4 regions of the Parashewanella sp. 2210YD4-3 genome follow, and region 1 is predicted to be linked to each of the others. Evidence: predicted binding sites of a transcription regulator. Region 1 holds the regulator's gene; each other region holds the start of a gene.
The links. The regulator sigma-54, encoded in region 1, starts transcription at its own class of promoters, with help from an activator protein. The targets are predictions, from matches to a motif close to GTTGGCACGNNNNTNGNNT.
Positions count from the first base shown of each region.

Region 2: a site for sigma-54 is predicted at 1,687-1,705, ahead of flgF (flagellar basal-body rod protein FlgF). Genes of this name have one in related genera too.
Region 3: a site for sigma-54 is predicted at 3,939-3,957, ahead of AC1EU0_RS13360 (YccF domain-containing protein). Genes of this name have one in related genera too.
Region 4: a site for sigma-54 is predicted at 2,755-2,773, ahead of AC1EU0_RS16240 (P-II family nitrogen regulator). Genes of this name have one in related genera too.

Region 1 is NZ_JBWQOG010000016.1:42,377-50,545, reverse strand. It holds gene xerC (tyrosine recombinase XerC) at 1-425, shown strand, start outside; gene AC1EU0_RS18400 (HAD-IA family hydrolase) at 422-1,144, shown strand; gene AC1EU0_RS18395 (transposase) at 1,230-2,222, opposite strand; gene AC1EU0_RS18390 (HAD-IA family hydrolase) at 2,317-2,940, opposite strand; gene AC1EU0_RS18385 (HPr family phosphocarrier protein) at 3,292-3,567, opposite strand; gene rapZ (RNase adapter RapZ) at 3,554-4,405, opposite strand; gene ptsN (PTS IIA-like nitrogen regulatory protein PtsN) at 4,402-4,845, opposite strand; gene hpf (ribosome hibernation-promoting factor, HPF/YfiA family) at 4,848-5,147, opposite strand; gene AC1EU0_RS18365 (RNA polymerase factor sigma-54) at 5,189-6,670, opposite strand; gene lptB (LPS export ABC transporter ATP-binding protein) at 6,737-7,468, opposite strand; gene lptA (lipopolysaccharide transport periplasmic protein LptA) at 7,465-8,028, opposite strand; gene lptC (LPS export ABC transporter periplasmic protein LptC) at 8,012-8,169, opposite strand, start outside.
Region 2 is NZ_JBWQOG010000004.1:123,604-131,772, forward strand. It holds gene flgH (flagellar basal body L-ring protein FlgH) at 1-83, opposite strand, end outside; gene flgG (flagellar basal-body rod protein FlgG) at 93-881, opposite strand; gene flgF (flagellar basal-body rod protein FlgF) at 909-1,649, opposite strand; gene AC1EU0_RS07725 (hypothetical protein) at 1,903-2,277, shown strand; gene AC1EU0_RS07730 (hypothetical protein) at 2,331-2,738, shown strand; gene AC1EU0_RS07735 (hypothetical protein) at 2,837-3,319, shown strand; gene AC1EU0_RS07740 (hypothetical protein) at 3,440-4,741, shown strand; gene flgE (flagellar hook protein FlgE) at 4,776-6,134, opposite strand; gene flgD (flagellar hook assembly protein FlgD) at 6,219-6,914, opposite strand; gene flgC (flagellar basal body rod protein FlgC) at 6,939-7,367, opposite strand; gene flgB (flagellar basal body rod protein FlgB) at 7,370-7,768, opposite strand; gene AC1EU0_RS07765 (CheR family methyltransferase) at 7,833-8,169, opposite strand, start outside.
Region 3 is NZ_JBWQOG010000008.1:140,530-148,698, reverse strand. It holds gene AC1EU0_RS13375 (Ig-like domain-containing protein) at 1-2,161, shown strand, start outside; gene AC1EU0_RS13370 (hypothetical protein) at 2,154-2,666, shown strand; gene AC1EU0_RS13365 (1-aminocyclopropane-1-carboxylate deaminase/D-cysteine desulfhydrase) at 2,939-3,853, opposite strand; gene AC1EU0_RS13360 (YccF domain-containing protein) at 3,997-4,407, shown strand; gene AC1EU0_RS13355 (hypothetical protein) at 4,601-5,098, shown strand; gene AC1EU0_RS13350 (M23 family metallopeptidase) at 5,101-5,940, opposite strand; gene AC1EU0_RS13345 (6-carboxytetrahydropterin synthase) at 6,007-6,876, opposite strand; gene AC1EU0_RS13340 (dihydroorotase) at 7,105-8,169, shown strand, end outside.
Region 4 is NZ_JBWQOG010000012.1:89,437-97,605, reverse strand. It holds gene AC1EU0_RS16250 (LysR family transcriptional regulator) at 1-748, opposite strand, end outside; gene amt (ammonium transporter) at 1,124-2,365, opposite strand; gene AC1EU0_RS16240 (P-II family nitrogen regulator) at 2,383-2,721, opposite strand; gene AC1EU0_RS16235 (nitroreductase family protein) at 3,073-3,732, shown strand; gene AC1EU0_RS16230 (LysR family transcriptional regulator) at 3,931-4,857, opposite strand; gene AC1EU0_RS16225 (YggN family protein) at 5,135-5,947, opposite strand; gene trmB (tRNA (guanosine(46)-N7)-methyltransferase TrmB) at 6,132-6,848, opposite strand; gene mutY (A/G-specific adenine glycosylase) at 6,956-8,032, shown strand; gene AC1EU0_RS16210 (oxidative damage protection protein) at 8,036-8,169, shown strand, end outside.

The sequences.
Region 1 (8,169 bases):
ACTTTAGCGACCACCTAAAACAAGTCACAGTGATCGGTAAAGGCGGAAAAATGCGACTGTTACCCGTTGGCTCCAAGGCTGTCGAAGCATTACAGAATTGGTTAGCAATTAGAGAAAGTATTCACACTGAGGATAAAGCGGTGTTTGTTACCCAAAAAGGCAAACGCTTATCCCATCGAAGTATTCAAATTCGACTCAACAAGTGGGCTCAACAACAAGGACTTTCAAACAAAGTTCATCCACATAAGTTGCGTCATTCATTCGCCACCCACATGTTAGAAGCCAGTTCTGATCTAAGAGCCGTACAAGAATTACTGGGGCATGCCGATTTATCTACCACTCAAATCTATACCAGCTTAGACTTCCAACACTTAGCAAACGTTTACGACGGTGCTCATCCGAGAGCCAAAAGAAAGGAAAAATGATGCGCAGTTACCTTGGCCTTAATCAAATCCAAGTCATCAGTTTCGATCTAGACGACACCTTATACGACAATCGCCCCATTATCATTAAAGCTGAAACTGAATTTCTCAAGTTTATGCAGCAAATCGCTCCTGCCCAACATCAGTGGCAGAGAGAGCATTGGCTCAGTCAAAAACAACAGGTATTACAACAATCTCCCGAATTGTCCCACGATACTTGGCAAAGCCGCGAGCAAACGTTGAAATACACGTTGCAACAACAAGCAATAACAGCGCTTCAAGTTCAACAGTTTACTCACCAAGGCATGGAACATTTTTTATTCCACCGCAGCAACTTTACAGTCCCTCAGTCTAGTATTGAACTTCTTGACAGTTTAAGTCAGCACTACCCGCTAATTGGCATATCCAATGGAAATGTTGACCCAGGTCGCATCGGCATTGCTGACTATTTCCAGTTTATTTTACATTCTGGAAATGGGTTAAGAATGAAACCGGCACCAGATATGTTTGCTCTGGCTTGTGAACGCTTACAACTGGCTCCTGAACATATTCTGCATGTGGGTGACAATGCCCAAGCCGATGTATTTGGAGCCAGAAATTTTGGCTGTCAGGCTGCATGGCTAAATCCGGGCTATGGCCAAACCGAAAAACAGACGCCAATAACCACCTTGCCTCATATTGAACTGAGTGATATTCAACAACTTCGCTATTTACTTCCATAATCATTACCACGTTGAGTATGTGAAACATTCATTAGCGCACAACATTATGATTTTTAAAGTTTATTAACAGTTGAGCAGTTGACTTTCACCCTGTTTCATCCTTATTAGAGCTCAGCCATTTAGCGCTGTTCGCTGCACCTTGACGTCGCCTTCGATCTAAGCGCTGACAATATTCGGTTAGCGCCATGAGATTACCTGCAGGGCCTTTAAACATCTTGGTAAACCGAGAACACAACCTCAGCCAATTCTCAATTGGCAGGTTTAACCCCATCAAAATTCGCTCACTTTTTACCATGTGTTCGCTGTCTTTATTTACTAAGCTTGATGCCGTTTCTTCCACTAGCTTGATATAATCTCGCATACCAAGCGGTAAGCATTTTTCGTTCTCACTAATATCTTGATGATTGAATTTCATTAGTTCTTTTGGTTGCACGCCTTTCAATTTGGCATGAATACGACGCTGAATACTTGTAAATGAAGAATCTTTGGGTTTGTCGGAGACTTTTGCTCTGATCGGGTTTAGATCCACATAAGCCATGCAGGCCAAAAGAGCCGTTTCGTCTAACAGAGCTTGAGATTTAAATCGCCCCTCCCAAAATCGACCTTTGCATTCGTCTTCTTTATTCGCTAAACGAGCGATTGGTTCATTGAGGGCTCTCATAAACCAACTGATATCGCAAAGCCGGCTTCGATACTCGATGATTTGTTTCGCTAACTCTCGTTTTTTTAACTTTGATAAAGAGTCACCTTGAATAAATGACTGGGTTAAAGGAGTTCCCTTATGCAATTGATGCCACTGCTCTACTACTTTTCGCTCCGACCAGTCCTTGGCTTTAACAAGGTCCACATGCAATACCACATGCAAGTGATTTGACATCACAGCATAAGCACAAACATCAATGGCAAAGATTTCTGCAAGTTGCAAAATGCGTTGCTCAACCCAACCACGTCGATGCTCATAACTCTTACCTGTGAGCTTATCTTGCCCACATAAAAATGCACGACGAACACATCGCGAGATGCAATGATAATAAGGGGTATCTTGCAGGCTAACTACACTTTTTCTTGAGGCTGGCATCCACGACTCTCCTTGTCTTTAGCGGATATTTTATAAGCGTAGGCAAGGATTATAATTAATGCAAATAATTATGGGTGTCTTAATAAATTATGAGTTACACAAGTGGGTTGAGTATGTCTTCTATCGTTTCATGGTTTTGGAGCCAGTACGTTTGTATATGGCATTGACCAGCGCCCACAGTGTGTCTTTGGGTGTCGTCGATAAAAAAAGTGGTTTCAGGGTTAGCGTCAGCTATGCTCAATACTTTTCGAAAAGCTTTAAGCTCTGGCTTTCGTGCTCTGATTAAATGCGAGTAAAAGGTGAAGTCAAACACTTGCTGCAAAATATCGCATTGAAATTGTTGCTGTAAGATCAACTGTAACGCTTCATAATGAATCGCATTAGTATTTGAAAACAGTATCAATTGGTAGCGGTGCTGAAGTTTTAATAACAACTCTATTCGTGCAACAGGTAAGTCAAATAGCATTGCATTCCAAGCACTATCGATTTCACCATCAGCTAAGGCCAAGCCTGACAACGCTCGAATTTTGTTTCTAAAGGCCTGTGGCGTTTCCAGCCCCTTCTCAAAACGGTCAAAGAATGGCTGTTGGGCATTTTGATGATAACAATTAGAAAATTCGTCAAAACCTAACGCAGCGAAAGCTTTGTCAGTGGCCAGATAATCTAAATTTAGCAATACGCCGCCGAGATCCAGCAGTAATGTTTTAATTTGTGTCATTGCCTGAAAATTGAATAAAGATAACGCGTTGAAGATAAAGGAAGGAGTCTGTACCTAGTCTGAATTAGAATCTGTTAAGGCAGGATATAATCAAAATAAGAGGGAAATTGTCTTTAACCTAAAAGCATCAGTTGGCTAAATCCTCAAGCGAAAAAAAAATGATCGTTAGTAAGGTGTAGCTTGCAGCAAGTAGTTATTGTACATGCAAAAGTTACAACGCAGTTAACGGGTATTTTAGCAAGCTTGTGGTCGTAAAGCGTTTCATCCATTGGATGAACTTAGAGATTATAAACTGAATTTGCCATTCAAAGAGTTATTAACTCAATTAGCGTTCAACTGATGTTTTTAGATTTAACAAGCTTCATCAAATTTATCATCAATCAGCTGGCAAACCGCATTTAATGCCGCTTTCGCATCTTTGCCTGTCGCAATAACGTTAATGGCTTTTCCCATACCAGATTCAAGCATGAGTAACCCAAGAACACTGGAGGCCGATGCCGATTTCTCACCTTGTTTAAGCGTGACTTCGGCATCAAACTCTGAGGCTAATACCGCTAATTTTGTAGCCGCTCTTGCATGCAGTCCTAATTTATTGCAAATCAGGACTTCTTTCTCAAGTGTCGGCATTGGTCAATTCCTTATGCCGCGCCTCTACGTTACGATTATTTTTTCTCAGATGTTCAGCCAATTGCTCCACAATAAAAACGGAACGATGTTGTCCACCTGTGCACCCTATCGCAATGGTTAGATAACTGCGGTTGTTACGCTCAAGCTGAGGAAGCCAAGTATCAATCAAGTTAGCGATTTGCCAAATGAATTTATTTACTTCAGGCTGAGCATTGAGAAAGTCTTGTACCGGCTTATCTAACCCAGTGAAAGGTCGTAATGTTTCTTCCCAATGAGGATTAGGTAAGAATCTTACATCAAACATAAAGTCGGCATCTTTAGGTCGTCCATGTTTAAACCCAAAGGACTCCACGTTGATCACCAGATCTTGCTCAACACGCCCTAATAAAATTTCTCTAATTTTGTCGCTGAGTTGATAGGCATTGGATTTAGAGGTATCAATAAAATGATCCATCATCTTAGACATGCCAGACAACAGTTCACCTTCGATTCGAATCGCTTCTGGTAAGCTTTTACATTGATATGCCAGCGGATGTAAACGCCTAGTTTCGGTATATCTTTTTAGTAAAACATCATCGCTCGAACTGATAAAAAAGCTAAGAATTTCAATCCCAGTCAGGCTTTTAAGCTGGCGCTCAAATACTTTGTCTTGTTCAGGTAGATTACGAACATCAACGCTGATTGCCACTAATTCCTGATTCGGTTTTAGTTCTTCAATTAAACCACCTAACAAAGTCATAGGCAGATTATCAACGCAGTAATAGCCCAAATCTTCAAGTACTTTGAGTGCAACCGATTTTCCGGAGCCACTTCTACCTGAAACAATGACTAATTTCATGCAGTGATCACCTCATAGAGTTCTTGTTCATCATTAATACGACGTAACTGCTTTAGCGTTTGCTTATCACTGAGCTTTTCAGCCATAGCCGATAAGGTGCTGAGGTGTTGCTGGCATTGATCAGACGGCACCAACAGCGCAAACAAGATATCCACCGGCTGTTTATCAATGGCTTCAAAGGCGATGGGTTGCTCACATTTGATCAACACCGCAATTGGGGTATCAATGTTATCTAATCGACCGTGAGGAATGGCAATTCCGTTACCAATGCCGGTACTGCCCATTTTTTCACGGGTGAGTAGACTTTCAAAGATTTCTTGAGAAGAAAGTTCAGGATACTGCGAAGCGACTAAGTCACTGATCATTTCCAGTACTTTCTTCTTGCTGCCAGGCGTTGCACAAGTGGTGCATTCCGGCTTCAAAATGATGTTTAATTCCATCGTTAATATTTTATCAACTTCTCTTTATGTTTGATCACTTGACGATCCAATTTAGCTACCAATAAATCGATAGCCGCGTACATATCATCATGTTGTGATTTGGCATAGGCTTCTTTGCCATTTAAGACCAAACTGGCTTCTGCAGTTTGATTTGTTTTTCGAACATTGAGTACGATGCGCACATTATTGATCTGTTCGATATGACGTTCAAGTTTTGCCATTTTCCCGCTGACATATTCTTTTAGTGATTCAGTAACATCCAACTGCTGACCATTTTGTTGACCATTGATCCGGATTTGCATATCCATTGCCTCCTGTCGTTGTTAACTGCCGCTTTATTTCATCATAAGCTCTTTCGCTGGTTTGATGGTGGGATCATCATCGCTTCGCGGTATTTTGCGATGGTTCGTCTTGCCACTTTGATCCCTTGTTCTCCTAGCAGTTGCGCAATCTTATTATCACTGAGCGGTTTTTTCTGATTCTCTTCTGCCACCAGTTTTTTGATTAGCGCTCGAATCGCTGTTGAAGAACATTCTCCGCCATCATCGGTTCCAACATGGCTAGAGAAAAAGTATTTCAGTTCAAAAATTCCTCTTGGAGTGTGCATGTATTTTTGTGTCGTCACTCGCGATATCGTCGACTCATGCATTTCAATTTCTTCAGCGACATCATTCAAAATCATCGCTTTCATAGCTTCAGGACCATGTTCAAAAAAGTTGACCTGATTTTTTACAATACAATTGCACACCTTTAATAATGTATCGTTACGGCTCTCTAAACTTTTAATAAACCACTTAGCATCTTGCAGGTGACCGCGAACAAATTGGGTATCATCTCTACTTCGACTGGTTTTGGCCAGCGCGGCATATTGCTGATTGAGTCCTATTTTTGGCATCACATCTGGATTTAATTCCACTTGCCAACGCCCATTTTTTTTACTGACAGACACATCAGGTATTACATATTCATCGTCTTTACGGCCAATATTCAATCCCGGCCTTGGGTCCAAACTCTGGATCAAATTCATCGCAGCTTTGAGTTGTGGTTCTCTAAGCTTAGTTTTTTTCAGTAAAGATCGAAAGTCTCGTACAGCAATCAAATCAATGTGATGCTGAATAATGTTTTTCGCTTCAGCCAAATAGGGGGTTAAGTCGTCAAAATGCGAGAGTTGCAAATATAAACACTCTGGTACGTCACGAGCGGCAATACCAATAGGATCAAAATGCTGTACTCGTTTTAACACCGCCTCTACTTCATCCATTTCAATTTCAGGGTCACCCATAGCCTCTAAAATATCATCTAGTGACTGGGTCAAATACCCACGCTCGTCGATGGCTTCAATTATCGCAGTGGCTATCGCGTAGTCCGTGCTCGAAAAAGGCGTGAGGTTTTTTTGCCATTCAAGGTGTTCGTATAATCCATCACTGGTTTCGCCTTGAAACGGAAGGTCATCAGCAGGTAAAGCACCACTGCCAGAAGTAGGCATAGCCGTAAAGGTTTCATCCCATGTGGTATCCATGGGCAGTTCTTCAGTCAGCTTTTCTTTGCTTAGGGACTCTACAGTGTCAGGAATCTCAGGCTCAACTATATCTTGGCTTTCGTTTTGATTGATTAGCGAATCCAGCTCGACTTCAGGTGCCGTTTCTGACTCAGTCTTTGTCGATGCCAGTTCTTCTTCTAATTCCAATAATGGATTAGATTCAAGTGCCTGTTGAACTTCTTGATGTAGCTCTAATGATGAAAGCTGTAGCAAGCGTATGGCTTGTTGCAGCTGAGGCGTCATTGTGAGCTGTTGTCCTAACTTAAGCTGAAGCGACGCTTTCATAGTTACCGCTGATCCTTCTTATTGTTTTTGTTGGCGCATGGGAAAGCTCCCTAAAAATAATCACTACTATAACGTGAATTGTTCTCCCAAGTACACTTCCCGAACATGCTTATCATCAAGGATGGCTTCAGGTGTGCCTTCGGCTATCAAGCTGCCGTGGCTAACAATATAAGCATGCTCACATACATCCAGTGTTTCACGAACATTATGGTCGGTGATCAACACCCCTAATCCACGATCTCTCAATTGTTCAATGATTTTTTTAATATCAATCACAGAGATAGGATCGACCCCAGCAAAAGGTTCATCCAAGAGAATAAATTGAGGATTCGCGGCTAACGCACGGGCAATTTCTACTCGACGACGTTCACCGCCTGATAAAGCCATACCTAAGCTGTCACGAATATGAGTAATATGAAACTCTTCAAGCAAGTGTTCTAGCTGTTCTTCGCGCTGTTGTTGATTAAGTGATGCACGCATTTCTAATACCGCCATGATGTTTTCATAAACGGTCAATTTGCGAAAAATACTGGCTTCTTGTGGTAAGTAACCAATACCTTTACGAGCGCGCATGTGCATGGGATCTAATGTGAGATCATCGCTGTCGATAAAAATCTGGCCCTTATCACTTTTGACTAAGCCCACCACCATATAAAAAGTCGTGGTTTTACCTGCGCCATTGGGGCCAAGCAGACCAACAATTTGTCCTGTTTTTACTGATAAGCTGACGTCCTTTACCACTTGTCTGGATTTATAGCTCTTTGCAAGATGTTTTGCTGTCAGGGTTTTCTGAGTCATTGTTTCTTCTCAGTTTCAGTCTTAGGCTTTGAAGATGATTTTTTATTTTTACTGCGTGCTTCTTGGTAGTTTTCAGCCGGAATAATCGTTTGCACTCGGTCATTGCCATCACCCGAGCTTGCCGCTGTCACATGCTGATTTGCAATATTGTAGCGAATGGTTTCCGCTTTCATTTTACTGCCACCAATATCAAGCTCAGCGCTACCTTTTAGCACTAAGTCACCGCTAATACTGTCATAACGTATATTGTAAGCACTAGCCGTTCCTAGCTCACCACTGTCTAAAATTTGAGAAAAAGTAGCGGGTTTACCTTTGGCAGCAAATACCTTGTGACCACTTTTATCATCACTCACCGCACTCATTTCATCAGCGTAAATCTTAATACTGCCCTGAGTAATTTTTACGTTTCCAAAATACGACAATTTATTATTTTTCAAATCACCGGCTTGGCTTTTGGCGCTAATACTTAGGTCTTGTTTTAAATCATCTTGCTTCGCTACGGCCGAAAAGGTCATCATTGTGCAAAACGCTGCCAGCAATATATTATTTATTCGCTTCATAGGTTCCTGTTACCTGATCATTTAAGCGTACAGTTTCATTATTAAAATCGGCAAAAAGGCCTTTACCTTGGCTTTGAAATCCATTGCCTTTAATGTAAACCATGGCATCCGTAGTCATGGTTTTACTATCTAAATCTAACT
Region 2 (8,169 bases), on a different contig from region 1:
GGATCATCAGCAATAGGCTTCTTATTTGTTGAAGCACATGCTGTTAGCATTAACGCGCTAACCACCAGCAATAAACGCAACATCATCAACTCCTAAAGATTTTGGTTAACGTAAGACAACATTTGGTCGACAGATGAAATCACTTTAGAGTTCATCTCGTAGATTCTTTGGCTTTCAATCAGGTTCACTAGCTCTTCAGTCACATTCACGTTCGAGGTTTCTAACGCTCCTTGACGAATGGCTCCCATGCCATTTAGCGCAGCAGTACCTTGAATTGGCGCACCACTGGCTCCAGTTTCTAGGTATAAATTTTGTCCCATAGGCTCTAAGCCTGATGGATTAATAAAGTCTGACATGGTGAACTGGCCAATCACTTGGTTTTCAGCTGCTCCCGGTACTTTTACCGATACTTCACCCTCAGCTGAAACCGTAATGCTTTTAGCGTCTTGCGGAACCGTAATCGCAGGTTGAATTACAAACCCCGAACCCGAAGTTACAATTTGGCCTTGATCATCCATGCTGAATTGACCGCTACGAGTGTAAGCAATGCTTCCGTCTGGCATTTGCACTTCAAAGAACCCTGGACCTTCAATCATTAAGTCTAATGAATTATCTGTAGTAACCATGTTACCTTGAGTAAACAGCTTTTGAGTCGCTACCACTTTGGTACCAGCCCCAACATTCAACCCATTTGGCAGTTTGGTATTAGCGGCGCTTACACCACCGGCTTGGTTAACCTTTTGATACAATAAGTCTTCAAAAACAGCGCGGCTCTTTTTAAAGCCAACAGTACTGGCGTTGGCTACGTTATTTGAGATCACTGCGATGTCGGTTTGTTGGGCATCTAAGCCGGTTTTACTTATCCATAATGCAGGATGCATAATTCACCTTTTGTTTTATTCCCTAATCTAAATCCGAACCATCTGCGCTGCGGCTCGATCATTTTCTTCTGCGGTTTTCATCATCTTGACCTGCATTTCGAACTGACGCTGAATATCAATGAGCGCCACCATTTCTTCTACAGGGCTGACGTTACTGCTCTCGATTGCACCACTTTCGACCTTTACATCAGGATCTGCAGGTGCAATTTGACCGTTCATTTGACGAAACAAGCCATCTTCGCCACGCATAAGATCTTGATTATTTGGATTTACCAATTTGATTCTGTCGACGACTTCAATAACCTCTGCTGGTGCACCTTGTGGGCGAACAGAGATAGTGCCATCTTGGGCAATTTCGATTTTTTGAATAGGAAGGGGTAGGACAATAGGACCGTTTTCACCTATGACTGGATTTCCACGGTCGTTTTGCAGTAAACCTGTAGCGTCAAAACTCAGACTACCTGAACGAGTATAAGCTTCTTGTCCATCTTTACCCTGAACACCAATCCAGCCATCACCGTTAATGGCGACATCTAAATCACGACCAGTGGTACGAAGCGCTCCTGCTTTAAAGTTACTGCTGGGTGTTTCAGTCATGGCAAACACCCGAGTAGGCAAACCTTCACCAAAAGCTTGCATAGAGCGAGCTTGAGCCATATCGGCTTTAAAGCCATCAGTATTAGCATTAGCAAGATTATTGGCTCTAACCGCCAATTCATTCATATTTTGCTTGGCGCCACTGGTGGCGATATAGAGAAGTTTGTCCAATTGCCTATCCGTCAAATATTCAACATTTGACTTGATAAAGCATTGAACGTGCCAGTTTGAAAGAGATGAGACTTAGCTGAGAAAATAGAAGAACTTGATATGGAGCCGAACCCAATTTTCATGAGACCTGTAAGTGATTGAACTATTCATGGCTTCGAATCATCAAGAGTTATAAGAAAGCCAATTTTGTTATTTGAAAAACTAAGTTAAACAATGAATTATCATAAAACAACGTCAAATTGGGGTGATTATAATGTCTGTGCCAACTTACCAATTCAAATTCAATCTAGACTGGAATCTAAAAAATCAGCTATCTCAACAACAAGTTGATAAACAGAATGTTTTTACAGACAAAGTAATTAATGTGTTTCAATCTAAAACTAATTCAGCGGTTTTCAAATTCTCTGATAATAAAGTGTTTGTCGTTCGAAGAGATTCTACAAATGAGCTACACTTCTTCCAGCTCTGTAATCCTAGGTGCTGTATGTCTAGTAAAAATCCAGAAGAAAAAATCACTTTGTTATCAATAGATTTATCCACGATCTACCAAGCAAATCAAGCCAGTAGAGTACATAAACTGAATATCACCCCAGAGCTACACAAACGATATTATGCAAAAAAACTGTGAAAGTTGAGATTGAATAGCATTAGTTACAAGACAATGAAGAAATTGAGCATTAAATGACTACAACAACATTCCAACTAAATTTCTCTCTTGAATGGTATAGCTTAACTCAAAGCTACGGTGCTCTAACACGCTCTCAACTCCATGACTTATACTTAATCTTTACTGAGAACTCCTCAAAAAACAGCACTTTGATTCTGAGGTTCTTAGATGGCGAGGCATTCAAAGCAAAGTCCGATGTATCACAAAAAAAATGGATGCTAACGCGCCGGATTTTGAAATGCATTTATCAAGTTGATATCAAGTGTCACGCTCTAGATTTCGCTTACAAGTTAGCATTGAGTAAACATATAAATAATCACAAACATCAACCGTCCGACATTCGCTCTGTTGCGACTACCCGAAAATCAGTCAAGCAACGCACATCTATCGCTTCGCGCTATAAATACTCTTCTTATTCATAAACACGCCCTAATATCTAATAACCAAAAATTATTTTCTGAGTCTTCAATATATAAGCGATCATTAAGCGAGATTTGCCTGAATATGAAATACTAAGAATATGTCATACCAAAGTGTAACCATTTCTCCAGCCCCTAGGTGGCAAGGGAACCGATTCTTGATATCTAATGAGCAACTCGAACAGATAAGTAACGCTGCACCAACACAAGAAGATGCTCCCCAACAGATTAAATTTGTAGGTAATTTAGGAAGAACTTATATCTTCCGTTTAATGAGAAGCGCCGATAATCAAATACACTTCCATTACATTTTACCAGCAAGCCCTTCAATACTATTGACGCTGGATTGCTGTAGCCTTTATACCAGAGTTGAAGAACGAGTAAGAATAAACAAGTTTTCAATTGACTTAGAATCGCAATTTAAGCAATACATAGCTATACGTGATAACCCAGAACCACAATACATGGCAACGAGGACTATACCATTGGATAAAATTCTAACAGCAGGTCAATATCAAACAGACTTTATCGAAATGACACCTGACTTACCCGCTAACAGAAACTCAAACCAAGCTGAGGTATAAATTTTTATTGCTGCAAAATTGAGAAAGAACAACAAGCCCTAACTAATATAAAAAAGATATTTACGCTTTATTCTATAAATAAAACAGAATGGTGGCGATGCGCCTAGAGAGAGTATCGTCATGTCAACTACAGCCCAAACCTCAACTGCTTGCAGCAAACAGCCTATTGTTTTCGACCAACAAAGCGTAGGCGCAGCTTATAATCGTGCCCCTAAAAGGGTTGGAGCCACTACAACAAGCACTTATACATATAATAACACCGCATATACGGTTCGGATCGTGAGGGTATCAAAACAGGAATTCGACTGCCACAGCATCGTATCTTCACAGCAGTCCGTATTCAGACGAATGTGCTGTTTTTGCTGCACTCAAGAGCAAAGAAAAAAAGCCATAAAAGACGATTTTTCTGATGCCTTACAAAAACAATTAAATGAATATATAAGCAACAATCAACAGTTTAACTTTGACTCCAATAGCGTGGAAAAAGTTTATGATCTAGCACCAAAAACGGTTGGTCACACTACTGAGCCAACTTTACAATATGACAAAGTATCAAGTTATGCTATTAGATTAGTTAAAGTTTCAGAAAAGGAATACGACTGCCATAGAGTCGTATTTAAACAGCCATCAACCTTAAGGCAAGAGCTATGTTGCTGCTGTTCTTTAGAGCCGAAAAAAGAATTCATAAGTGATGATTTTTCTGATGCTGTAAAGCGCCAATTAAATGATTATGCAACTAAGCTAAAAAAAGACAAAACCACAGTGATTGGTCGGTCCAAAAACGAAAAAACTCCTCCCCCTAAAGCTACAGAGGTAACCGAACACAAAAAAGCAACTGAATCATCACAAGGTAAATCAACAAACGGTAGTCAAAGCTTGGTTTCAACAACTGAAACATCGAAGCCAGTTTCTGCTGCCCCCCCCGAAGAATCGACTGCAACAGCTAAGGTTAAACAAGGAAGTCAGGCAACACACAATCAACAAACATCCACTGCCAGAAGCACAGCTACCGTTTCTGAAAAATTAGTCGTGACAGCTGAAATGAACTCCGCTGCCTATACAAACGGTTCACCAGAAGTGAATGCGAAAACTAAAGGCAAAGAAACGCCTAAGAAACCAGAGCCCCAACCAACAACTGCAACGCCCAAAACTGTCGTAACAGTTGAGGCTTCCAAACCAAGCTTATCACCTGTTTCTTCACAAGTAGCCGAGGAAACTAAGCAACCAAAACCGGCTTTAACGGATGAACCTCCAAAAGCAGCCGAAGAAGCCAAACCACAACAATCAGCAATGACAACTGAGCCCAAAGAACCGGAAAAAGAAGAACTGACATTTTCTGGAGAATGGAGTGCAGAGTACAATGCAAATGGCACTGAAGATGAGAATGGATTTTTTGTTATAGATTTAGTAAAAAATAATTGAATGGCAGTGCTTAGAAACACTGCCTCTTGAAATATTATCGGATCTGAAGAATTGTTTGTTGTAGCGTGTTGTTGACTTCAAGCGTTCGCGAGTTGGCTTGGAAATTACGTTGAGCAGAAATCAAATCAACCATTTCCGTGGTTAAGTCTACATTTGATTGTTCAAGTGCTGAAGAACGAATACTACCAAAGGTACCACTATTAGGTTCACCAGCTAGTGCTTGTCCTGACTCTAAACTTGCACGCCATGACGTGTTCCCAACTTGGCTTAGCCCTTGTTCATTAGGAAATCGAGCTAATGCAATTCGAGCTAATGGAACGGTCTTACCATTACTGTAACTGGCATTGATCAAGCCATCAGCCCCAACTTGAACATTGGTTAAACGACCTACGGTAGTACCATCTTGAGTTAATTCTGTGGTTTCAAATTGAGCTGCAAATTGAGTCGGGTTATTAAACTTAAGATTTAATACTTGGCTACCATCCGCACCAGCAGGGAATCCAGCTATATTGCCTAAGCTTACCGATTTAATATTTGCAGGATTACTTCCCGTATATTTACCGGTATTGTCAAACTTAATTACAGAACCTTTCCAGCCCGCTGCGTTTGTTGCATTCGCAGTAGCATCAGGTGTTCCATCACCATTGGTATCTGTGCGATAAGTTTGTGCTGCTGGCGTGTCAATATCCAACCGCTTACCATCAACAGCGTAAAATGCCACCCAGTTACTTTCGTTATCATGTGAAGCTTGTGATGGCTTCACATAATAAGTGGTAAGCACATGCGGCTCACCTAATGAATCATAAAAGGTCACAGCAGTTGAATTATTAAAGGTATCTGAGTCTGTCGGATCAAAATTGGCGGGATCCTTCGGCTTTTGACCCGCATTCAAATTCATGCGGATGCCAATATTTTCAGTTTTTACAGGGCTACCTGCAGTATCAGGTATTTTAACTGGCTTAGTCGTTGTTAAACTTACAGAAGTAGAGTTACCATCTTTATCCACTGGTAAAGTTCGTAGATAATTCCCCGCCGAGTCCACAATAAAGTTTTCTTTGTTAACTTTAAATGCGCCTGCTCGAGTGTAAGTTAGATCATTTGAAGTAGCATTGTTTGACGTTACAAAATAACCACCACCACTAATGGCCATATCCAATGCGTTTTTTGTAAACTTCAAACTGCCCTGATGAAATTGTTGAGCAACATGAGTTGTGGTTACACCACCACCAACATTGGTTTTACCATTAGAAAAGATACTATTGGCATAAACATCAGCAAACTCTGCGCGGGAACCTTTAAAACCAATGGTGTTTGAGTTTGCGATATTATTCGCGGTGGTATTTAAATCCTTTTGAGCAGCTTCAATGCCACTTAAAGCGATGTTGAACGACATAAGTCCCCCTGTTCTGACATCAAGTCATATACTGGCGATTCCTCGCCGAATTCTTTTTCCAATTAAGCAGTTCGTACTCGCTGCTTAGCTTTCTGATACTGCTAGAACGTCGGCAAGTTTGATGCCTCCAACGCCCTTAAGATTTAAAACTGCACCCGTTTGAGCATTGCCCAATGAAACACTCGTTACGTGTGCAAAAGTTGAAGTCGGTAATTCTTGTGATTCACCATCAACGGAACCGGTAGCTTTTAATGTGTACTTGCCGGACGGCATGGTTTTGCCATCCTTATCTTTGCCATCCCACTTCACATCGATGTTGCCACCTTCACTGCCGTCCACTTTAAAAGCTTTAACTAGCTGCCCTTTTTCATCTTCAACACGGACGGTGATCTCTTTTGTCGATTTACCAGCGCTAACAACCCCTTTAACTTCGTTTGAGCCAGGGGCCAAATAACTTTCATTCGATGGAACCAATACTTTTCGACCGACAAGGCTTGACGCCTGTAGCGCCTGACTAGAAGTCATAGTCCTGTTCATATTGGTAATTTCGTTATTTAGATTCTTGATCCCATCGACTGTGGCAAATGACGACATCTGTGAAATCATCTTGTCGTTCTCAACGGGTTTGAACGGGTCTTGATGCGACAATTGCTGGCCCAATAATTTGAAAAAATCTTCTTGAGTCAGTTGCTGGTTATTATTCGATGCTGGAGTCTCAGGCTTACCCTGCAATCGCACTGAATCTAAAAACGGATTGCCTGTTTGGCTTACTGAACTCATACCTCACTCCTTTCAATCACAGAGCTATTTCCCCATGCGTAGTGTTTGCTGTAGCAAGTTCTTTGCCACATCTGCAACTTGGGTGTTCATTTGGTAAGATCTTGAGGCTGAGATCATGTCGGCCATCTCTTCCATCACATTGACATTGGGCTTATAAATAAAGCCATCGGTGTCAGCCATTGGGTGATCAGGTGAAAACTCTTTGATAAGCGGCTTATCACTTTCCACAATGCCTTTAACCGCCACTTTCATCGAAGTCGGTTGGTTATGTGCTTGAGAAGATGAAGCTTTTGCCATTTCAGCGGCAAAAACAGGATGACGAGCACGGTAAGTTTCATCGACGCTACTAGACACTGCATCAGCATTGGCAATGTTACTTGCGGTGGTATTTAGGCGTACCGATTGCGCTGACATGCCAGAGCCTGACACATCAAAGATATTGAATAAGCTCATATTTATTCGCCTCTAATTGCCTTTTTAAGTCCCATAAATTTGCTTTCGAGAAAGCCTAAAGACATTTGATATTCCAAGGCGTTTTCCATATAAGCGGCCTGCTCTTGCTGCATATCAACAGTGTTCCCGTCACCTGTATCAGGCTGGTTTGGAATGCGATATTTACTTTGAGCTTGAAGCTGGCTCTGTATGGAGAAATGATTTTGATGTGTCGCCCCAAGACCAACACCACGCTGTTTTGATGAGGCTTGTTTCAATGCCTGCGAAAAATCAACGTCTTGGGCTTTATAGTTAGGGGTATCTGCATTTGCGATATTACTCGACAATATCTCAGCACGTTTTGCGCGAATGCCTAACGTGTGCTGATGAATGCCGAGAGCTTTATCAAAACTGAGCGCCATAAAATTGCCTTTTAACTGTAATTAACAGCTAAAAAGCAATTGCTATGCCAAAAAAGAAAGGAGGCTAAGACTTCTTACGGTAGAAAATTCCTGGGCGGCAACGGATCATTTCAAAATCATCACACAGCCCAGTCATAGACTCAGATGCTCCAAGAAATAGAACACCGTTAGGATTGAGTGCGGCAGCAAATTGCCGCAGAATTTTTGACTTTGCCGTTGGTGAAAAATAAATCAGCACATTGCGACAAAAAATGACATCAAACTTTCCCAACACATTGTAATTGTCGAGTAAGTTGTGGTTACGAAAGCTAACTAAATCACGAACACTTTGTTTAACGCGCATTCCGACTTGCACGTTACTTTCAAAGAATTGGCGCTTACGTTGCTCAGATAAACCACGT
Region 3 (8,169 bases), on a different contig from region 1:
ATACACTCACAATGCTGATAACACTCTTACTGATAGTATTATATTCAAAACCAGTGATGGCGATCTCACTTCAACTGCAACTTATAGTTTAAACCTAGTAGATACAACGGCTCCTGAAGTTACTAGTATTTCACTCAAAGCTGGCGCCAAACAAATTAGTATCTCAACACCTATATCACTCGTTTTTGATGACATCATTCAATTTGTAAATTCAGCACCATCAGCAAGCTGCGATAGTGCCTTTCAATTATCGAGTGATGATTTCAATACTTGTGTTCCACTCAATGTCGACTTCAGCAATAAGAGGAACTTTACATTAACCCCTACTGTAGAATTAAAATTGGCTACAAGCTATCGATTAAGAGTTAATGGAGATAAGATCAAAAACTTTTCAGGTGTAGCCGCTGAACCCAGAATAGTCTCTCATTTCATAACTCATCAAGCCGACCTCCTTATCACAGAGTTTTCAACCAGCCAATTTACCGATGACAATCGCTGGATTGAAGTTTACAACGGCTCTAGTAAAGATATAAATCTAGCTAATTATCTTATTCATACGCAAAGCATTAATTTAGACTCCAATCAGATTACAGATAGCGATTATTTCGAATTGCCAGACCAAATTATAAAAACAGGTCAACGCATCATCATTCAAAGTCGTTTTGATAATTCCCTTTGGCAAAACAGCAACATTGGATCAGAGCAACTTGTTCTCATCGGTAATCGTACTGACAATATCAGACCCGCTTGGTTTGCTAATGGCTTTATTGAACTGCTCAATTCTCAAAAAACGCAAACTATCGATTTTGTTCGCTTCGGCAATAATTCACAAAACCCCGTCACTCCCAAAAACTGGTCAGGTGTAGGCGTTTCATCTGTAGAGGAGACATTAGGCTTTAGCATCGTTCGAAGTTTAAATGACGAAGACAATAACGTTGCCGAAGACTGGAAAATATCTCGTTTCATGACTCCAGGCGGAGAGAATGACGTTACATCTTGTAATGTTGATGCCGATTCTGATGGTATACCTGATTGCGCAGAAGTTGAAAATAGTACGTTTGCGGGCTTACCTCTTTATCAATGGGGGGCGAGACAGAACCAAAAAGATATTTTCATCGAAGTCGATTATATGAAAAGCACTGATGCTGGCGTTATTCCACACCAAACAGCATTAACAAAAGTCGTCGATACCTTTAAAGAAAAAGGTTATAGCGTCCACTTCGATGTTGGAGATTTGTATCACAATGGCAATGGCATTTCACTCGAAAGTATGGACTTGGGCGGTGGTAATGAAATTCCATTTTATAAGCAAACTGTCTGGGTCCCTACAGATACCGCCCCGAGTATTATTGAGCATAAAACCCAAAATTTCGACATAAGACGCCGTCCCATTTTTCACTATATGCTAATGGCAAATAGCCAGAAAGAAGATGGTAGTGCAGGGTCATCAGGAATTGCTGAAATTAATGGAAATGACTTCTTTATTAGCATGGGTGGATGGGGGTTAAACTTAAACAATCAACGCTCTGAAAACATTGCTTTTAACATGCAGGCTTCTACCATCATGCATGAATTAGGTCACAATTTAGGCTTATTACACGGTGGTAATGAAAATACTAATTACAAGCCGAACTTCTTAAGCGTGATGAATTACTTATATCAACTTGATGGCCTGCCGACTATAGGAAACCGTGAAGGTGACAGATATTACCGTCGATTTTTTAAGGATAACCTAAATTGTAATTTAGAAGATAACCAATTAAATTTCGGGCCAGCAGCATCGCCTACTGATTTTAAAATGGGCTACTCATCTGGTACGTCGAGAGATATTGATGAAGCAGCCATTACAGAGATACAAGGCTTTGGCTATGATAATTCAGTAGCTATTGATTTTAACTGTAATGACAATATCGATAATCTACCTTATTCACGAAGCGTTAATAATGACAGCATTATCGGTAATCTTAGAGATGTTAATGAGTGGAGCTTAATCAACCTAAGATTTAATCGTTATTGGAGTGGGAATGCAAGTGGTCTTGGTTTTAATTCAAAAACAATAAAGCCTGAGCATGTCATGAATAATGATAATCAGCCTTTAATTCAAGAAAATGAACCACCACAGGAATTATTACAACAAATAAGAGCATTCAGTAATGATTAAAGCAGCATTCCTCATCATGGTTTTCACACTTCTTGGCGGATGCTCAGCGTCCAGCCAAGAAGTCAAAAATCTTTGGTCGATCAACAATGGGCAACTATTCCAAAACAAGCAGCAATTTACATGGGATGAAAACCTACCAACTTCATGCTCAACGTGTAAAGTCAAATCGCACCAATTCTATACCCCTCAAGGAATAGAAAGCAGTTTTACGTTAAAAGACGATTTGGGGTTAATTGCTCAAAAAGGCATTACCGGAGCTAACTTTTTTTCCGTTACCGATCAAAATGAAACTCAGATATTCAGGTTTTCAAATCAAAAAGATACACAACATTTACTACTTGCAGTAAGCAACCAAGAGCTTGAGTTGCCATTAAAAGAAGTTTTACGATTTACCGTAAATGGCAAAAAATATTCTATTTGGATTGATTCATTTTCACAGTCTTCTGACCATCCGCAACAAAAGGAAATAACTCAAATTCATTATTTGATAGTCAAATCGGACTAGGGCGTGTTGATCTTTCAGGATTAAATTTTGTGCTATTTGAGCACTTTTCTGTTCAAGGCGTGAGCAGTGAAGCTTAGCCATCTAAGTAAGCTGGTCACAACACCGAACAGGAAGTGCTCAAAAGCATCGAAGACAGCGTAAATTGGTCCCTTCTGCTGCGTTATCGTTTGTTTATGTGGAGTAACCACACTTCACAAACTCTGCCTTGCATAAGATAACCAATTTATCGCTGCAAAAATAATCACGAAAAATCAACACGCCCTAGAGTGTAATTATGACCAGCTTTTTCTTTGATACCGCTTAAGCATGGTTTCATTACCTTTTAGCCCGCCTTGATGAAGATAAATTATCGCTTCATTTCCCAATGTATTGAGATATTCCTTAAGTGCGATAAGCCCTACAGGGTCATAGAGTAATTCAAATTCGATGCCTGAAGCATGGGCTTGTTGCCAAATCTCAAAACATTCTGGATATAACTTTCCAAAATGATATTTTTTAGCAGGGCTAATGATTGAAGGGAATGAACGACCTTGATTTGCCAACATTTTAAACTGTTTCTGTAAATAACCTGCATCTCCAACTACTGGACAGGTTACTACCTCAATATATGGAGCATTGTTGGCTAAGTACTCATGTAAATAAAATGCTGTAGTGCCCGTGCCTGATGGTAAGAAAACCTTAGCTGATTTCACTTCTTTTTCTGTACACCAAGCTTCTAGCTCTTGTGCTAATTTATGCACTCCAAAACGAGCATATTCACAACGCCCACCTTCTGGGACCAATAGCTTTGACGTTTGATGATGATATTTTTGCTCTAACCAGATTTGCTTTTCATCTGCGGTAAGATTCAACTCTTGAGGAAATACAATAACCTCAGCCCCTTTTGCTATCGCGCCTGCAAAATTGCCAACTGGGTTTTCTTTCAAATGAGTGGGAATGCGATCTACATAAAATTTAAGTTGCCAGCTTTTGAGTTCAGCCAAACACGCCAGTGACCATAAAGAATTCGCTTGGCAAGAGCCATATCCCACCAGCGTGTCTATTTCTGGAAATTCATTCTCTAAAAAATAATGAAATTTTCGAGCCTTATTACCACTGAATTCAGGGTGCAATAAGTCATCACGCTTAATGTGTAATTCGTGTTCAAGTAAATTAATGGTAGTAACAGGGCTTTGGGTTAATTTCATCAATTTGTGGTAATTATGACTAACTCAACATAGCCGCTATTCTACCTCATTGCCGATATAAAGCGTAAAATTAAGCAATTAGCACCTTGGCATATAAACTGCTTCAGAAGCATTAGATTAAATTTAGAAAGGAAAAAACTCCTATGTCTGTATTACGATTTATCTTTAACATTGCTTGGTTCATTATGGGTGGTTTTTTAATGGGCTTAGCTTGGTGGTTAGCTGGGCTTATTTGTTTTATTAGTATTATTGGTATTCCCTTTGGAAGAGCATGCTTTGTCATTGGTGAAATGGCATTTTGGCCATTTGGCAATGAGCAAACCAATCGTCGTAATGTGAAAGGTTTTGAGGATATCGGCACAGGAGTATTTGGCACTATAGGTAATGTTATTTGGTTCTTATGTTTTGGTATTTGGCTAGCAATCGGTCACTTAACTCATGCCCTAGCCTGTTTTATTACCATTATTGGTATCCCATTTGGTATTGCTCACTTAAAATTGGCCTTACTGACACTCGCTCCGATTGGTCAAACAGTTGTAACCAAACAGGATTAATATCAATAATAATCTCAAAATGAAAACCTAGCCCTCACCGCTAGGTTTTTCTATATTAAATCATCCAGTAAAAAATATTTAAATTTAACTAGCAGAATTAGAGTGCTAAAACGACCAGTTCATACAGGTCTTATTCAGTACAGAATAAAGATTATAGAAAGGAATATTTAGGAATAATTCTGAGGAAAAAACAATGAAACCTTTAGCTTGGCTTGCATTCCCTTTAGCCTTACTTTCTTTTAGTACTTTGGCGCATGGTTTGCCATGTGGTGCTCATACTCAAATGAAATTTAGCAGTAAACATGGCAACTGGGAGGTGCGAGCCGAACATGTAAATCAGATTGCGGATATTGTAAACCTAGACGATCAATGCTCACCTTTAGATCAAACCGCACCTGGTACCGATGTAAGTCAAGATAAGCAAGAAGTAACAGGAACTGTCATTACTCCAGAAAAAGGGTTAAACACTGGACAACTTCTCGGTGAAAATGAGGACTTTGATACTGGGCTATTGTTCTCCATGGTGTATCACCCAAAAAATGGTGAAGAGCATAAACACCCAACACCAACTTGCCTGTTTTATGTTGCTGCTCATAGTCCTGGTAACCCAATTACAAGAGTTTTCGAAATAAATGGCGCTGTTTGCAACATCAGTGAACAAGGTACAACCTTTTATCTATCAGCAGGATAAGTTTATTGCTTTAATGTCTCTTTCATAGAAGGCACTATGGTAGTCGGATCAAGGCGCATTTGATACCAGTTAATGCGCCAGTCTAAATGTGGCCCAGTAGAGCGACCTGTAGACCCAATTTCTCCAATTTTTTGCCCTTGCTTTACTGTTTGCCCTTTCACTACATCTAATTTGCTTAAATGAAGCATGCTAGAGCTAACCCCATAGCCATGGTCAATAATGATGGTTCCACCGGAGTAGAACATATCAGGAACAGCTAAAGTGATTACGCCATTGGCCGGAGCAACAACTGGAGTTCCTGTTGGCTTAGCTACATCTACACCATAGTGCGGTCGGCCGGGAATCCCGTTATAAACCCGCTGACTACCATACACGCCAGAAATACGTCCTTTCGCAGGCCAAATAAATCGAGTGAAAATACCATCTAAATCAGAGTCGGTATTTCTTGCTTCTCGAACTTGCTTACTGTCTTTTTTTGCCCGAGCCACGGCTTTTGGGTCAGGTTTCATTATTTGCTTAGCGATGCCATCTACTCGCTGAATACGATATTTCTTTTTCGATAAAACCACTTCTCTGCTCATCTTTGAGCCATCACTCAAAATAGCTGTAAGGGTATTTTTTAACTGAGCTTCACGCCCAAATCCAACTACAAATTTACCTGAATTAGATACTCGTACAGGCTCGCCATTAAGAAATAGTTGAGCACCAACTGGAGCTAGACCTTTCACTAAAGTACCCTGCTCAAATTTTCCAAACAGTTTGATGGTGTCGTTGGCTATTGCCAGAGATGATAAAAATAGAAAAGGGAAAAATAGGAAATAAGAAAGAGTCTGCTTTTTCATGGAATTAGCCACATTGTTAACGAATAACAATATTAAGTCAGACTCTTTTTTAAGAAGCAAGAAAAATCAGCGTTTTGCGATAGCACCCTTGCCAACACCTTCATAGGCTTTGACTAATACATTAGCATCGGGTAATTCATTAGCGACATGGTTTGCAACAAAATCAGCTAATAATTCTACAGTAGTATCATGAGGAATAATGTCACAAACGGCTTTTGAAATCGCTAACTGAAACTCACCTTGTGGAGCTTGGTATTTAAAGCCATAGTGAGTGTCGCCCGAAATCGTATTAGCATTAATTGCTAAATCAGAAAGCTCGACTAGGTCTTCTTGGGTACCTAAATATATATCTTGCCAACGGTTTGCCCAATATTCATTCCATAGCAGTGATTCTGCGCCATCAATAAATACAGAAATTGGGCTACGATGGCCATGGGCAATACGCTGACAATTTCCATCATGCTTCTTAAGGCCATGACTGTAGTGATAGTAAGGACGGTTTAATTCTTCGGCACGCAATACTAATTCGATATTGAGTACATTATCTGGCAACACCTTTTTCAATTCATTATTTAAAAATTGAATGGTTGCTGCGTGATCGATGATTTCAGAATCGATAAACGTAAACGCTTGTTCAGGACAACGTAAATGAATACTGCCTTTTTGTGAGCTGAAATCGACAAAGGTAATACCATCGCCTTGAACTTGATAAGATGTCGCTTGAGACAAAGTAGGTACAGCAAGACGGTGGTCTAATACATCATCAATGGTTCGCTTAATGGTTTTCTTTACTTTGGCAAAATCTAAGACCATATTTTGATCATCAAGCCCGCCTTCAAGCACTACATCAACAATCCAGCTTTCGCCCACCATGCCGCGTTCAGCGCACAAATAAGAAAAATCAATGACGGTTAAATCATTCACAAACAATAACATCAAAACTCCTCGGCAGATAAACAGTCCACCTCTATCCCATTATTATGGGTCTAGCTCCATCAGCGAAAGCCAATAAGCTGTACTACATTAAAGAACCGAGTATTTTACTCAAGTTTTACCATTGTGGCGAGTTAAGAATTTTAAACATCAAATACTGTGATTTGCCGCACACAATTCACTGAAATGTTGTATTATATCGACCATATAACCTAAGCAATAAGGTGCCCTATGAAAACGCTTATCTGTAATGCTCAACTGGTCAATGAAGGTAAAATATCCACTCAGGATGTTTTAATTGAAAATGGTCGCATTAGTCGTATAGATCGCCAGATCACCGCTCCTGCTGATGCAAAAACCGTTGATGCTAACGGCAATCACTTAATTCCAGGAATGATCGACGATCAGGTTCACTTTAGGGAGCCAGGGTTTCCAAACAAAGGTACTATTGCGAGTGAGTCTAGAGCGGCGGTTGCAGGCGGTATCACCAGCTTTATGGAAATGCCAAATGTAAACCCTCAAACCACGACATTAGAAGCGTTAGAAGATAAGTACGTTCGTGCCTCAAAAGGTTCATTAGCTAACTACAGCTTCTATCTTGGTGCCACAAATGACAACTTAGAAGTCATTAAAAGTCTCGACCCTAACCAAGCTTGTGGTATCAAAATCTTTATGGGTGCATCTACAGGAAATATGTTGGTAGATAACGAAGATACCCTAAATGCTATCTTTGCCAACGCACCAACCGTCATCGCGACTCACTGTGAAAATACGCCAATGATTTCAGCGTTAGAAGAAGAATATAGAGCTAAATATGGCGATAATATTCCGATGAATCTGCACGGTGAAATCCGCTCACGCGAAGCTTGTTTAGCATCATCGAAATTAGCGACTGAATTAGCGATTAAGCATAAGTCTCGTTTGCATGTTCTTCACTTAACTACGGCTGATGAACTTTACTTATTCCAAAAGAATAAACAGCTTGCCGACCTAAAAGGCGCCAACATCACAGCCGAAGTATGTGTTCACCATTTATTCTTTAATGACAAAGATTACGACACGCTTGGCAGCTTAATTAAATGTAACCCTGCGGTTAAGAGAGCCAGCGACCAACTTGCACTAATTAAAGCTGTTCAAGACGATGTTATTGATATTATTGCAACCGACCATGCACCACATACATGGGATGAAAAGCAAAACGAAAGCTACTTTAAAGCGCCATCTGGTCTTCCATTAGTACAACATGCATTAGTTTCTGTACTTGAGCATTACCACAACGGTAACTTTAGCCTAGAG
Region 4 (8,169 bases), on a different contig from region 1:
TTTCATCTTCTAACAAATATGAAGCCAAATAAACCACACCTAAACCACTAACAGCCGCTGATTTAAGCGCTGGTGCGTTATCTACTTTAAAGTTACCTGACACTCCAATTTCACAATAGTCATCGCCACGCTTAAACTGCCATGTGCTATGCTCATGCCATTCCCCGTGATATACCAAACAGTTATGCTCAACCAAATCTTCAGGGCGCTTAGGTTCTCCGCATCTTGCGATATATTCTGGAGAGGCCACCAGTACAAACTGACTTTTCATTAGTGGTCGAGCCACCATTCCTAGAGGAAGTTGTTCTGACATAGTTAGCAACAGGTCTAAACCTTCGTTCACAACATCAACTTTGTGATCAAGCAAGCTAACTTGTAGTGACAATTCTGGGTGTTTTGCCATAAAGTCAGGCAAAGCAGGGATAATGTGCATGGTACCAAAAGATTGAGAAATACCGACTTTTAGTACACCTCGTGTTGACTCATTTAGATTATGAACACTGGCTACAGACTGCTCAACATCTCTAAGCAACTCTTCACCTTGCTCATACAACATATTACCCGCCTCTGTAAGGCTTAAGCTACGCGTGGTTCTTTGAATAAGTTGAATGCCAAGCTTATGTTCTAAGTCAGCAACTTGAGTACTAACTTTTGATTTTGAAATGCCTAATTTACGTGCTGCTGCACTAAAACTACCGGCACGAGCCACATGGGTGAAAATAGCAATTGGTTCTAACAATTCGAGCATGGAAGCCGCCTCAAGTAACGCACATCAATTGACACCGAATCTGATCTAAGAGGTAAATACCGCTTGGTATGATCAAATGAGATATTTGTTCACCAGCTGCAAAATTTGAGTAATACAGAAGTGAATATTTGTTATTAGTTATGCATTATATCAAATTGAGTTGACAATATTCCAGCGATTGAAACAGTGTGTTTATATTTTTCAACCGGTGTTTGAAGTTAAAAACACCAAACGACTTAATTTATACCAATATTACGGCTTAATTCTTTTATAAGAAATCAATAACTATTCGTTTTTTCTCGGTAAACATTGAATTGGTATAGGTGCTAAATATAGCAAAATGCAGTTAAACGATGTTTAACTGCATTAATTTGATCATCGAGTTGTAAATTCTGGATAAGCTTCCATACCACACTCTAAAAGATCTAAACCTTGCAGCTCTTGCTCTTTGCTCACTCTTAACCCAACCAACTTATCAAGTATCCACCAAAGACCTAACGAAACAACAAACACCCATGCAAAGATCATAGCAATACCTAAAATCTGATAAAACAAGGAGGTTTCATCATTAGTAATAGGAACAAATAGCAAACCTAATATTCCTGCGACACCATGCACAGAGATAGCACCAACAGGATCGTCAATTTTAAACTTATCCAGCGCAATAATGGATAAAAATACAATCGCCCCTGCAATCATACCAAAACATAATGTCCATAAGACTGAAGGAGAGTATGGATCTGCTGTGATAACAACTAAACCAGCTAAAGCGCCATTTAGCAGCATAGTTAAATCGATTTTCTTAAAGATTAATTTAGACAACACCAACGAGCCGATCACTCCACCAGCAGCCGCCGTATTAGTATTAACAAAGATTTTAGCAACCGCATTAGCGTTTTCAACATCAGCAATTGCTAGTTGAGAGCCACCATTAAAGCCTAACCACCCCATCCACAAAATCATTGTACCTAGAGTAGCTAAAGGAAGGTTCGCGCCCGGAATTGGATTTATCCCTTTATTAGTATATTTGCCTAAACGCGGCCCAATAAAAAGTACACCTGCTAAGGCTGCTGCCGCTCCTGCTAAATGAACAGTGCCAGAACCTGCAAAATCATAAAACCCCGCAGTAGAAAGAAACCCGCCTCCCCAGTTCCAAAAGCCTTGAACAGGGTAAATAAAGCCAGCCATAACGATACTAAAGAGTAAAAATGCACTTAATTTCATTCTTTCAGCCACTGCACCTGAAACAATAGAAAGTGCTGTTGCTACAAAAACCATCTGAAAGAAAAAATCCGCGTAATTTGAGAAAACGATTGAGTCCTCTTTTGCAAAAAGCACCTGTTCGACCGAGTTTTCTTCATTAAGCAAAGTGCCGACATTGATCCAAATCCCACCTTGCTCACCGCCATACATCATGGCATAGCCAGTAATTAAAAATGCAACACAAGCAATTGAGTACAATGCTACGTTTTTGGTCAGTATTTCTGTTGTATTCTTAGTGCGGATCAAGCCAGCTTCAAGCATAGAAAAACCGGCTGCCATCCACATCACCAGCGCACCTGAAGTAAGAATATAAAACGTATTTAGCGCATAAGATAAAGAAAGATATTGTTCCATTGAATTATCACTCCTTGTTAAATTGCATCGATGCCAGTTTCGCCAGTACGGATCCTGATTACATCTTCAACAGGAGTAATAAAAATTTTTCCATCACCAATGCGGCCTGTATTGGCTAAAGATATGATGGTTTCAATCAATTGTTCTGATAATTCTTCATCGACTAAAACTTCGATTTTAACTTTTGGTAAAAAGTCCATGGAATATTCAGCCCCACGATACAACTCAGTCTTTCCCTTTTGTCGACCAAAGCCTTTTACATCAGTAACCGTAAGTCCTGTAATACCAAGTTCTGTTAGCCCTGTTCTAACATCTTCTAATTTAAATGGTTTTATTATCGCAGTAACAAGTTTCATGACGCCTCCACACAAATGTTTGAAATTTGTTAAAAGCAGAAACTTTGCCAAAGTTAGAGTTTGCTCCTTTCATTGAAGTTATTAATAGGGGTAAACCCTTACATCACCTAGTTTTTTACCAACAAAAACGAATAATTAATCAATCCTTAAATGTCAAAATTGATTATAAAAATAAGTAAGAGGAATAATTTCGCACCAACACAAATGTCAGCGCACCATGTTGGTGCAGGTGTGTTCTTCTTCTGAGATTGTAGGTATTTTATTCCACAGTGATTGGAAGCAATTGTTATTTATTCAGCCATCATAAACTTCTATGATGCCCTCAATTCGAAAGCATTGAGGTTAAACACCATGTCACATCCTATTATCACAGACTTAAACAATCGCTATACCACTAAAAAGTATGATCCTACGAAGCGTATTTCTTCAGAAGACATTGAAGTTATTAAACAATCAATTCGTCTATCTGCATCTTCAATTAACTCACAACCATGGAAATTCATTTTCCTAGAAAGTGATGAGGCAAAACAGCGTTTCCATAATACGTTCGCCAATATGTTCCAATTTAATCAACCACATGCCACCGAAGCATCACACATTATTTTGTTCGCTCATAATCCGAAATTTAATAAAGAGGATTATAGAAAGGTAGTTGATGCTGAAGTTTCCTCTGGTCACTTACCTGCTGAAAATTATGACAACATGCTTAATGGTGCATTTGCTTTTGCTGAATTAAATACTGATGAAACAGGACATAATAGAGATTGGACAAAAGCACAGACTTACATTGCCGTCGGTAATACCTTACATGTATTGGCACGCCTAGGGATTGCATCTACGCCGATGGAAGGCGTAGATGCAGACATGATCTCAAAAGAATTTGCAGATGAACTTAATGGTTATGAATGTGACTTTGCATTAGCAATGGGTTACCACCTAGAAGGTGAAGATTATAACCATGGCAAACCTAAAGCTCGACTTCCTATGGCAGATGTAGTGACTGTAATTTAACCTCAGTTCTGGATAAGCCAACCCCTACAGTACAGCTACTTAAGCGTATTTCAGTGTTAGCACATCCCGAAATAGACCAGCTATTACGGACTGTGCTGCCTTGAACTACACATAATTAGCCGCACTGTAGATAAAAATTTAAGGCTCAGATTTAAAATCAAAACCTTATTGATTTCGTTATACAGAGCTGAGGTTAATTTAGTCTAAATTAGCCAGCCAACGTGGAGGGTTTTCAACATATTCCTCCACGGCCTGAAGAAACTGCTTCGCTAATAATGAGCATTTTATGTTTGGGTATAAGGCATATATTCCAGTGTTTCTATTAGAGACACTGTACTCTGGACATAAGGTGACCAGCCCTAACTCTGACAAACTATCATGCAGATTAGAGGCATCAATAACCGCAAACCCTAAACCATCACTAACGGCATCGATTAAGGTTCTGACATTGCTGACTTTAATACGCCCATGTAACCGAATATTAGAGTATTCCTCATTAGAGCTTTTATTTATTAAGGTAAGTTGGTCTAGCGTTACTTCTGAGTTTTTATAGATAACACAGGGTAGCTTCTCAATTTCTTGAGGCGTATTCGGTCGACCATTTGTCTCATAAAAGTCACGTGACGCAATTAAAACAAAATGTGCATCAGCGATTTTTTTCGCTATCAATCTTGAATCTGCTAATTTTCCTAAACGAAAAGCCAAATCAAAATTATCAGTAATGATGTCTGATTTTATATCTGACATCGAATGTTCAATTTCAATTTCCGGGTACTTCTTAATAAAATCAGCAATCACAGGCGATAAATACTCGTGCCCGAAATAAATAGGAGATGTAACTCTCAGCCGGCCTTTGGGTTCTGATTGATATGAGCTGGCAATATATTTTATTTCATCTAAGTTTTCTTTTAACTTTTTAGTTGTCGCCAGCACCTCCTCACCCGCATGAGTTAACGAAAACGAGCGAGTAGAACGATTAAGCAGCGTAACCCCTAAATCCCTTTCTAACTGTTTTATTTTTTTTGACAAAGATGACCTATCCATATCATGTAAAGCAGCCGCTTTCGTGAATGAACCTTGTTGCACTACATCTAAAAACAATAACAGCTGATTACTTAATGCCATTGAAAATCCATACTCGTGATACCTGAAGATGCAAGATTTCAGCATTGATTCTTCTGTGTTGTGAAAGCTTAAATTAGCCCGCTAGTTCTGCACTTTCACGCCTCGAATAATGCAACGCTGAATAAGCCCTGAAAGTTGCATTTTCAAGTATCACGAGTATACACTCAAACTTCGATTGATGTACTTTACCTGAATCAATAAAAAAAGGCGCTACGAGAGCGCCTGAACTTCCAAGGAGATAAGGGAAGATAATATAAGGGAAAGGTTACTTTAAAACTTAAATACTATGTTCTTTATGTACTTTCTGGTTGTTAATAGTTATTGGTAAAGCTTTTAACTCAGGAATCGCCAATCTTACTTCTTGCTCTAATTTAGCCAAAGACTTGAAGTTATCGCACATTTGATCAGCTTGTTGTTCAAAATCGGCGGCCTGTGCTTCGACACTAGTCTCTAAATCTTCCGCCATTGTTTCCATTTTTTGCTCGAATGCGGTCAGTTTTTCACTGAAGCTTCCGCCATCCGATGACATTAATGCAGCACCAACATTCATAAGAATACTGCCAATGGAGCTTTTCACTGCATTTTCGATTTCTTCTTCGAAGTTTTGGTCAAATGCTTGATCAATCGTAGATTCAGTAGCACCAAGGTGATAAGAGTTACCATCTTGATATGCAACTTTGCCTATACGCTCTTGAACCTTTTCCATAACTTCTTCAAGCTTACTACCCGCTTCATCGCCAAGTAGGGGAGTAAGTGCTGACCCCATAGCATCAGACGCTAGCTCTACAGCCCCATTCACTAATTCGATCACTTGAGGAACTTGGTCAACCACCTCTTGCCGATATTCAGAAACCAAACGTTTTTGACCTGCATCTAAATCAACTTGTTTGTCATTAACAAATAAACGATCACCTACAATGCGGTATTGTTCATTGCCATTATCACTTACAGTTAACTCATTTGAAGAAGCCGTGATGTCATAGTTTAGTGAGATATTACATTCTTGACGATGCTCATCATGAGCAAAAGCCGAGGAAGCCATAAATGAACTAGCAATGATCATTGAAGTGGTGGTTTTAGCAAAAGTCATGGTGAAGTTCCTTTTATCATTCAGTTGACAAAGCTATATCAGGAACTGTGCCAAAACACATAAACATATGTTTTAAAAGGAATTGTATTTTAAAAGTGAAAAATAAACAGAAATGATTAAGAATTTAGAAAACCAAGAGTTAGTTAAAAATACTAACTCTTGGTAAATATGATTATAGAGTAAATTATACCGTTTTTTCGAACATTAGATCCCAAACACCGTGACCAAGTCTTTGACCACGCGCTTCGAATTTTGTTAATGGGCGATGCTCTGGACGTTCAACATAATCTTTCGTTTTAGACTGATTTTTATACCCTTCAGCCGCATCCATCACTTCTAACATGTGCTCTGCATAGTTTTCCCAGTCAGTCGCCATGTGGAATACACCACCAACTTTTAACTTACGTCTTAACAGTTGAACAAATTCAGGCTGAACAATACGACGTTTGTGGTGACGCTTCTTGTGCCAAGGATCTGGGAAGAATAATTGCACGCGTGCTAACGAACCATCTGCAATCGAGTTTTCTAATACCTCAATCGCGTCATGGTGGTATACACGAAGGTTAGTCACTTCTGCTTCTGCCGCACTAGCCAAGCAAGCACCAACACCCGGTTGATGTACCTCAATACCAATGTAGTTCTGCTCTGGAGCATTTGCGGCCATTTCAACTAATGAGGCGCCCATACCAAAACCAATTTCAAGAACGGTGTCTGCTTCACGACCAAATACCGACTTTAAATCAATTGCCTCAGGGCTATAATCTAACCCCATTGTCGGCCATTGAGTTTCAATAGCGTGGGCTTGTCCTTTGGTTAAACGACCTTCACGTAATACAAAGCTTCTAACTTTACGAAGGTACTTACCTTCTTCATTAAATTCAGCGGTGGTAACTTCGCTCATTATTGCCTCTGTTCTCAACAATTTCATCAAAGATGGAGCATTATCTACAAAGTGAAAAACAGTGCAAGTCCCTTGTGTCGTTAATCGATGCCGATTACACTGCCGCCATGACAAAAATACCCTCTTTTTCAGATCGTATTATCAACTGGTACGATATTCACGGACGTAAAACCTTACCTTGGCAGCAGAGTAAAACCCCATATAAAGTATGGGTTTCTGAGATCATGCTTCAGCAAACTCAAGTCGCTACGGTTATTCCCTACTTTGAAAAATTCATGGCAAGCTTTCCCAGTGTTTTAGATTTAGCTAATGCCGAACAAGATGAAGTCCTCCATCATTGGACTGGACTTGGTTACTACGCTAGAGCAAGAAACTTACATAAAGCTTCTCAACTTATACGAGATAAGCACAAAGGTGAATTTCCTGAGTCCTTCTATGATGTATTAGACCTTCCCGGTATCGGTCGCTCAACAGCAGGGGCAGTTCTTTCTCTTTCACTCGGTCAACACCATTCTATTTTGGATGGCAATGTAAAGCGTGTATTAGCCCGTCATGGCGCTATTGCAGGTTGGCCGGGAAAGAAAACCGTTGAAAGTCAATTATGGGGAATTGCTGAGCAATATACACCCCAAGGTGAAATTCAAAAGTACAATCAAGCCATGATGGATATAGGCGCCATGATTTGTACTCGCTCAAAGCCTAAATGTGAGCAATGCCCTGTTGCTATTGATTGCCAAGCTCAGCGCCAAGGAAATCAAACTGATTATCCAGGCAAGAAACCTAAAACAGAAAAACCTGTTAAGGCTGCCCATTTCTTAGTAATCAAACAAGATGGAAAAGTATTATTAAAGCAGCGTCCATCAAAAGGAATATGGGGAGGGCTATGGTGCTTCCCCGAATTTGAAACGAATGCTGACTTAGAAGCATTCGTAATAAAAATTTCTTCACAAACCAAGAAAATTAAACGCCTATCAGGGTTTAGACATACCTTTAGTCACTATCATTTAGATATTAGTACTTCTTTGATAGACTTAGACGATAATCACCACCAAGTTAATGAGCTACTAGATTCCAGCACTTATTCGGAGCTTTGGTTTAATTTAAAACAACCTGAAAAAGTGGGGCTAGCGGCCGCTACGGAAAAGATCTTAGCCGAAGTAAGATCGATTAATAATGAGGAATAAAATATGGCTCGCACAGTAAACTGCGTGTACTTAAATAAAGAAGCAGACGGCCTAGACTTTCAACTGTACCCAGGGGAAATTGGTAAGCGTATTTTTGACAACATCAGTAAAGAAGCTTGGGGTTTATGGCAAAAAAA